2 regions of the uncultured Parolsenella sp. genome follow, and region 2 is predicted to be linked to the other one. Evidence: riboswitches for the same ligand, from Rfam matches in the RefSeq annotation. Region 2 holds a riboswitch; the other holds the start of a gene.

The links. Region 2 has a riboswitch for thiamine pyrophosphate ahead of Q3866_RS03595 (MTH1187 family thiamine-binding protein). Riboswitches for the same ligand answer to the same signal wherever they lie in the genome.
Region 1: it holds a riboswitch for thiamine pyrophosphate, as region 2 does, so the genes downstream of both, Q3866_RS06040 (YkoF family thiamine/hydroxymethylpyrimidine-binding protein) here and Q3866_RS03595 (MTH1187 family thiamine-binding protein) in region 2, are expected to answer to the same signal.

Annotation. Positions count from the first base shown of each region.
Region 1 covers NZ_CATVTL010000009.1:15,017-19,221, forward strand. Annotated here, with positions in the region: gene Q3866_RS06025 (M18 family aminopeptidase) at 1-163, shown strand, start outside; gene Q3866_RS06030 (hypothetical protein) at 371-499, opposite strand; gene Q3866_RS06035 (6-phosphofructokinase) at 700-1,779, opposite strand; TPP riboswitch at 2,306-2,402, shown strand; gene Q3866_RS06040 (YkoF family thiamine/hydroxymethylpyrimidine-binding protein) at 2,523-3,173, shown strand; gene Q3866_RS06045 (ECF transporter S component) at 3,320-3,922, shown strand; gene Q3866_RS06050 (ABC transporter ATP-binding protein) at 3,915-4,205, shown strand, end outside.
Region 2 covers NZ_CATVTL010000003.1:156,861-161,065, forward strand. Annotated here, with positions in the region: gene Q3866_RS03580 (ABC transporter ATP-binding protein) at 1-379, opposite strand, end outside; gene Q3866_RS03585 (ABC transporter substrate-binding protein) at 382-1,431, opposite strand; gene Q3866_RS03590 (ABC transporter permease) at 1,431-2,201, opposite strand; gene Q3866_RS03595 (MTH1187 family thiamine-binding protein) at 2,206-2,514, opposite strand; TPP riboswitch at 2,588-2,669, opposite strand; gene Q3866_RS03600 (glucose 1-dehydrogenase) at 2,954-3,754, shown strand; gene Q3866_RS03605 (acyl-CoA dehydratase activase) at 3,864-4,205, opposite strand, start outside.

The sequences.
Region 1 (4,205 bases), on a different contig from region 2:
GGTCAGCACGCACGCCGTTGACGTGGGCCTGCCGCAGCTGGCTATGCACTCGAGCTACGAGACGGGTGGCACGCGCGACGTGGCCCTGGCGATCGCGGCGGTGAAGGCGTTCTACGACGCCGACGTCCGCATCGACGGTGCCGATGGTGCCACGCTGGCGTAGTGGCTGCTAATTTGGATTGACGCGCGGGCGCCCCGCTGCCGACGCCGTTCGGCGGCGGGGCGCCTTTTTGGTTGAATGGGTGCGGGAGTGAGGTGGAGCGCGATGCCGGCGGGCCGGTTCGAGCCGGTACGATGCCGGCGGTCCGGGTAGGCCGGTGCGATGCTGACGGGCCGGGCGGGTACGCCGCGCGGACTCGCGGCCAGCCCGCTACTTCCACAGCTTCTTGACGATGAGGACGACCAGGGCAGCGACGCCCAGGAACAGGGCGATCTGCAACAGCGTTGCCACCAACGTGATGACGATGAACCACATGAACTGAACGGTCGTCTCGCTCATGGTCGCCTCCCCGCTGGCGGCTGTCCTTTATTAAATTGTACGGGATGCGCCTCTCAAAAAAAGCCCGCGATGGCGGCGCTTGCGCGTGCCATCGCGGGCATGGGTTGGTGCCTGCAGTTTTTCTCGGCCAAGTCGTTCGGGTGTTGCCCGGCGTCCCTCTCGGCTGGGCCATTGGGACGCCGCCTGACCTCCCTCTCGGCCTACTCGTCGCCGAAGGAGATGCCCAGGAGCTTGGCCTCCCGGATGAGCTCGCAGTTGGGGTCGACGTACTTGAGCTTGCCGGCCACCTGCTCGAGCGGAACGCGCGCCATGTGGCCGTCACGCTGGGCAATCATGTAGCCAAACTCGCCCGCGAGCGCGCCGCGCGCGGCCTCGACGCCGCACTGGGTGGCAAAGATTCGGTCCTGGGCGCTCGGCTCGCCACCGCGCTGGGTGTGGCCCGGCACCGCCACGCGAATCTCGCGGTCGGTGCGCTGGGCAATCTCCTCGGCGATGTCGTAGGCAACGGAAGGCTGCACCCTCGCGGCCACCTTCTTCTTGTAGTCCTTCTTCTTCATGGCCGCCTCCTCGCGCGAGATGGCGCCCTCGGCCACCACGACGATCGCGAAGCGCCCGCCGTCCTTCTCGCGCCGCTCGATCGCGGCGACCACGTTGTCCATGCTGTAGGGAATCTCGGGGATGAGGATGACGTCCGCGCCGCCGGCGATGCCCGCATACAGCGGGATCCAGCCCACCTTGTGGCCCATGATCTCGATGACGAAGACGCGACGGTGGCTGTTGGCCGTGGTGTGGATGTCGTCGATGCACTTGGTGGCGATGTCGATGGCGCTGGGGAAGCCAAACGTCATGTCGGTGCCCCAGGTGTCGTTGTCGATGGTCTTGGGCAGCGCGATGACGTTGAGGCCCTCATCGCGCAGGCGGTTGGCCGTCTTGGTCGAGCCGTTACCGCCTAGCACGAACAGCACGTCGAGCTTGAGCTTGCGGTAGGTGGCGATCATCGCCGGGACCTTCTCGACGCCGTCGGCCTCGGGGACGTCGAGCAGCTTGAACGGGGTGCGCGAGGTGCCCAGGATGGTGCCGCCCTGCGTGAGGATGCCCGAGAAGTCCTTCCACTTCATCTGACGGTAGCGGCCGTAGATGAGGCCCTGGTAGCCGTCCTCGAAGCCGAAGATCTCGACCTTGTCCTTTGAGTTCTTGAGGATGGTCTTGACGATGCCGCGCATCGTGGCGTTGAGAGCCTGGCAGTCGCCGCCGCTCGTGAGCAGGCCGATTCTAAACATGTTCATCCCTCCTGTGGGCGCGCGCAGGGGCGCGGTCGCGGCCGGGGAGCGCCGCGGCGTTGGTTGCGGTTTTCCTTGCGCATTAGTGTTGCACAAGCGGGCGTGCCCGTTGCGTAAACGTTTGGGTAGGGGCGAGGCAGCGGGTTGGGTAGTCGGCCCGGTCGTCCGTTGTCCAACTGGGGTTTGCCGGTTTGGGAAGCTCTCTACTTTGGCAACCACCGATTCGGCTACACAACTGATGGGGTAATTTGCCGGGTCCGGCCTGCGAGGGGGCATCAGTCTGCCAAAAAACACATCAAATAGGTAACCTCCGGCGCGCGTGCCAAGTAGGTCGTCTGCCGGCCCATTGGCCAACTGGGGTTTTATTGCCATGAGGGTCGCTCTACTCGAAGAGTCCCTCGTAGGTTACCTATTTGATGGGTTTTCGAATCAGGGGCTTCCCCAATGCCCTGCCGCCAACAACGACACTTGACGTGGCAACCGCTCGCCGTATAATCCAATGCCGTTGCGCGAACAAAGGCTTGCGCAACACAGCTGGGGGTGCTCGCAAGAGCTGAGAGGATTTCCAACCCCTTGAACCTGACCTGGTTAGGACCAGCGTAGGGAAGCTCTCCGCTTTACGGCGGCTTTTCTCGTGCCACGGCCGTATGCCGTTGGCCACCGGTCCCACCTTGCAGATTCGTCCTCTCTACCGAGCCCGCGCCTGCCACCTGCGAAAACGCAACTCATAGGGAGAGGAAACCATGTCCGACGAATCCTGCTGCGAGGGCTGCAACCGCCCCGATCTTCCTTGGGCCGGCCGCGGCACCAGCCTGCCCATCTCTGGCTGCCGCTTCTCGCTCTACCCCATGTGCGACAACTTCGTCGACATCATCCTGGGCGCCCTCGGCCGCGTCGACACCTCGGCCGTTTGGAGCGAGTCCGATGCCCTCTCTACCGTCTACCGCGGCAAGCTGCCCTACGTCATGGACGCCGTCGCGGGCCTGTTCGCGAGCGCCTGGACCGAGAACGTCCACATGGCGCTCGAGGGCCAGGTCTCCAAGGGTTGCCCCGGCGATGTCTCGGGCGACTCGGTCCTGAGCGTCGAGGGCGAGGCCCCCAACCACGCGCTGGTCGAGGCGGCCACCCAGCCGGCCCTGTGCAAGCTCGCCCTCTATCCCATGGGCGTGGGCGACTACATCGACGACATCGCGGCCGTCTGGCGCATGGCCGAAGACCGCGGCCTCAACCCCACCACGATCCATTACGCCACGCGCATCGAGGGATCGATCCGCGACATCTTTGCCTACCTGCAGGACGTCTGCCAGCTCATGGAGGACACCGAGAGCGTCCACCACTACGTGCTGCACTTCACCATTAACGTCAACAGCCCGACGGACGAGTCCGCCGAGTAGGACCGCGCGGTGCCGCCGTCCATGGCGACCGTGCAACCGTGCGCGCATCCACCGCGCACCGCGGTGGATGCGCAAAAGACCAGCGTTACGGGCCCGCGGGGTGCGGGCCAACACGATGCCCGCGAGCCGGGCGAGAGGGGATAGCAATGGCTAACGAGAAGGACAGCGCCAAGGGCGGCTGGAAGCTTCAGGAGATCATCTTCGTGGCGATGCTCTGCATCGTCTTTGGCGTGGTCTACCTCATCGCGGTGTACGCCGCCGCCGCGATGGTCGCCGCGTTCACGCCGATGGGCATCGGCCCCATGGGCAACGAGATCGTCTTTGGCATCTGGTTCATGGTCTCGACGCTTGCCGCCTACATCATCCAGCGCCCGGGCGTGGCCCTCGTGTCCGAGGTCATCGCCGCGCTCATCGAGGTGCTGCTTGGCAACATGTACGGCCCCATGGTCATCGTGACCGGCCTCGTGCAGGGCGCCGGCGCCGAGCTTGCCTTTGCCCTTGGCCACTACAAGAGCTTCAAGACCAAGGACATGATGCTCGCCGCCGTCTTCTGCACCGTCATCAGCTTCGTGTGGAGCTTCATCCGCTCGGGCTACGGCCTGCTCTCGATTCCCGTGCTCGTCATGTTCTTCGTGGTACGCCTCGTGAGCTCCGTCGTGTTCTGCGGCTTCCTGTCCAAGGCCATCGGCGACGGCCTGGCCAAGACCGGCCTGCTCAAGGGCTATGCCCTGGGCCGCAACCGTGCCTAGCGCAAGCGTCGACAACTGCGTCGCGGGTGGTCGGGGCGTCGCAAGCGCCCAGGCCGCCGCGAACGGCTACGGCGCCGCTGCCGCTGCCGTCCCGGCGCCCGCACTCGAGGCGCGGGGCCTCGCCTTTCGCTACGGCGAGGGCGCAGCCCCCGTGTTCAGCGACCTCTCCCTGACCGTTGGCCGGGGGGAGGTCGTCCTCGTGATGGGGGCGTCTGGCTGCGGAAAGTCGACCCTGGCCCTGTGCCTGGCGGGCCTCTACCCCACCTATGCGGGCGAGATGGAG
Region 2 (4,205 bases):
CCGCAACCAATAGAGGCAGGCACACGTTGTCGATGATCGTGCGCTGGGGCAGCAGCAGGTCCTTCTGCAGCATGTACGAGATGCGCCCCGGCTTGCCCGTGACGTCCTCGCCATGCAGCAGCACGCTGCCCGAGACGGGCTCGGTGAGGCCCGCCATGCCGTGGAACAGCGTCGACTTGCCACAGCCCGAACGCCCCACGAGACACACCATCTCGCCCGGCGCGAGCTCGAGCGACACGTCGGCCACCGTGGGCGAGGTGCCGTCGGTCCAGGCAAGGGTCAGGTCGCGCACGACGAGCGCGGGCTCGCGTCCGTCCGCAGCGCCGGCCGCGCCGTCCGCGCCAGCCGTGGCGACCTTCTGCGTGTCTCGAAGATCCATCTCTACTGCTCCAGGTAGTCCATGCTAAAGCCGCCGTTGACGTCGAGCGCAACGGGGGTGAGCTGGTTGTCGTTCATCCAGGTGTAGAACGCGGCCCAGCGCTGCGGGTCGATGATGCCCCAGCTCGAGGCGTCGGCCGTGTACTGGTCGGCGAGGTACTCGGCGCTGGCCTTCGCGAGCTCGGCGTCGGTCTCGGGGGCGGCGTCGCACAGGATCTGGGCGGCGTCGTCGGGGTTGGTCACGCAGTACTCGTAGCCCTTCTTCGTGGCGCGCAGGAAGGCGCGGGCCACCTCGGGCTGCTGGGCGAGGAAGTCGTTGTTCGCGACGACGACTGGCGTGTAGTAGTCAAACGTTGAGTCGATGCTGCGGAACGAGAAGTAGTCGCAGGGGTAGTCCTGGACCTTGGCGTTCTGCAGGCCCCAGCCCTCGTAGCCCCACACGCAGTCGAACTGGTTGGCCTTGAGGCCGCTCACCTCGTCGCCGCTCGGCACGAGCTCGACCTTGGAGAAGTCGCCGCCGTCGGTCTCGACGACGCTCTTGATGATGGCCTTCTCGACGTCCTGGTCCCAGGTGCCGTAGCGCTTGCCCTCCATGCCCTTGGGGCGCGTGATGCCGTCGCCGGCGCGGCTCATGATGCCCGAGGTGTTGTGCTGGATGGTGGCGGCGATGGCCGTCACGGGCAGCTGGTCATCGGAGCCAAGGTAGTTGGCCATGACGTCCTGGTAGCTCATGCCAACCTGGGCCTTGCCGGTGCCCACCAGGGCGTCGGCGCCGTCCTCGGGCGGCTGGACGACCTCGACCTCGAGGCCCTCGTCGGCGTAGTAGCCCTTGGCGATGGCCACATAGACGCCCGAGTGGTTGGTGTTGGGCGTGTAGTCGAGCACGAAGGTGAGCTTGGTGAGGTCACCCGACGTCGCGGCGGCGTCGGTGGAGGCGGCGTCGGTCGCGGGGGCGGCGGCACCCGAGGCGCCACATCCGGCAAGGCCGGCGGCGCAGACGGCGGCAGCGCCGGCAACGAAGCCGCGGCGCGAGACGAGCTTGTTCATAGTCATTACTGGTCTTTCCTCTCTACCCTCTCCCACGGCATGCACGCACGGCGCAGGGCCGAAACGAGGCCCATGAGCGCGAGCGACAGTGCCGAGATGATAAGGATCACGGCGAACATCTTGTCGTACGAGTAGGACTTGCGCACGCGCGTCATGTAGACGCCCAGGCCCACGAAGCCGCCGAGCCACTCGGAGACCACGGCACCCACCACCGCGTAGGTGGCGCTGATGCGCAGACCCGCGAAGAACTGCCCCATGGCGGCGGGCAGCTTGGCATAGCGAAATATCTGCGCGCGACTGGCACCCATCGAGCGCATGAGATCGATGGCGTCGGGGTCGACGCTCCTGAAGCCGCTCGCGAGCGAAACGGTCACGGGAAAGAACGTCCCCAGCACCACGAGCAGCACCTTAGGCATGAGCCCGTAGCCAAACCACAGCACGAGCAGCGGCGCGATGGCCACGGTGGGGATCGTCTGCGAGACAGTCACGATGGGATCGAGTGCCCGGTAGACCACCTCGAAGCGGTCCATCAGCACCGCCACCGCGAAGCCCACGGCAACGCCCAGGGCAAGGCCGATGACGGCCTCGGCGATGGTGGTGACCGAGTGGCTCAGCAGCAGGGGCAGGTCTGCCACGAGGGCCTCGACCACCTGCACCGGGCTGGGCAGCAGGTAGCTGGGAACGAGGCCCACCGAGCAGACGAGCTGCCAGAGGGCGACAAGCGCCACGAGCGTGATGGTGGGGGCAACCCAGCGGGCGGGCGCGCGACGAGCCATGGCCCTACTGCTCCTGCTCGTGGTACTTGCCAACCTTCTTCTCGGTCGAGAGCACGGCCCCGCCCGGCTTATAGTTGATCTTGGCGTAGGTCATGACCTGGCCGCACCCCGCCTCGACGGCGGTGAGCTGGCACTGGCGCAGGACCTCCATGCAGGTGTCGTAATCACCCTCGATGGCCGTCTCGAACGGGCCCACGTAGGGGTTGACGTCGTACTCCTGGATCTTGGCGATCACGGCATCGACGACGCGGATCGTGTCCTCGTCGGTGGCCGAGTCCATCGGCAGCACCTGGATGGCTACGCTACATTCCATGCAAACCTCGCTTTCCGCGAGGACCAAAAAGGCCCTCGCCATTGGCGGGAGCCTCATACGCGCACGTTTGGGGTCCCTACGCTGGCATTACCCAGATCAGGTCAAGGGTCGGACCGGGATGGGCCCCTCTCAGCCGGCGTGCCGCCAGCTCCCCTTTAGATCGCGGCCCAGTCTAGCACGTTTACATAAGAAGAGACAGGCCCCACACCGTGGTACCGTGGAGGCTCCACGCGACAAGTTGGGACAGTAGCCATCAGGCGGGGCGGCGACCCCGTAGGTCAATGTCTCAGTTTGGGACGAAATAGCCCGGAGCTTTATCGTCCCAGCGGCCTACGCACAACCGCTTAGCCCTCATAGGCGCCCGCCCACCCAACCCAGGATGGGCGGGCGTTCCTATTTCTTGATACTTAACATATTAATGTCGCGGACAGGGGCGTCCGTGACCCCACAGAAGGGATTCGTCATGCGCTTTGAGGGTAAGAGTGTCGTCGTCACCGGTGCCAGCGCCGGCATGGGCCGCCAGATCGCCTACGACTTCGCCAAGGAGGGCGCCACGGTCGTGGCCGTTGCCCGCCGCGCCGAGCGCCTCGAGCAGCTCGCCGCCGAGGTCGCCGAGGCCGGCCTTCCCGGCAGGGTCCTGCCCTATGTGGGCGACGTCTCGAGCCGCGAGGCCAACGAGGGCATGGTCGACTTCGCCGTCTCCCAGACCGGCAAGCTCGACATCCTCGTCAACAACGCCGGCATCATGGACGGCTTCGAGCCCATCGCCGACATCGCCGACGAGCGCTGGGACCAGGTCTTCGCCGTCAACGTCAAGGGCCCGATGTACGCCATGCGCAAGGCCGTCCAGGTCATGCTCGAGCAGGAGACGAAGGGCAGCATCGTGAACGTCGCCTCCATCGGCGGCACCAACGGCGCTCGCGCCGGCGTGGCCTACACGGCCTCCAAGCACGCCCTCGTTGGCATGACCGAGAACACCGGCTACATGTACGCCAACTCCGGCATCCGCTGCAACGCCGTCTGCCCGGGCGGCGTCGAGACCGAGATCGCCGACTCGATGATGGCAGGCTCCGGCATCAACCAGTTTGGCATGGGTCGCGCCATGGCCGGCCTCGACTCCGACATCCGTCAGGCCAAGCCCGAGGAGCTCGCCTCGGTCGTGCTGTTCATCGCCTCCGACGAGGCCTCGTTCATGACCGGCGCCTGCGTCAAGGTCGACGGAGGTGTCTCCGTGAACTAGCTGGGACAATACCTGCCTGAGCAACTGTCCCACTCAAAATGGCCGGGGTGGCCGCTTGCACAAGAGCGGCCACCCCGGCCTTCTTACGTCTCAAGCTGCCGAGAAGAACCTACAGCTCGCAGGCCTTGAGCGCGGCGCCGATTGCCCCGGCGTAGCGGGCCTCGGGGCAGGTCGTGACCTCGCTGCCCAGAAGCGCTCCCAGACGCTCCACCACGTAGTCGTTCTCGCAGAGTCCCCCCGTGAGGAAGTAGGGGGCGTGCGACCCCTGGCCCGCGAGCGACGCCACGCGCGAGACCACGCTCTCGATGATGCCGTGGGCGATGTTCTCGCGCGGCTCGCCGCGACCCACGAGGCTGATGACCTCCGACTCGGCAAACACCGTGCACATGCTCGAGATCTTGACGTCCTCGCCCGCGCGCGCCAGGCTCGCGAGCTCCACCTGGTCGATGCC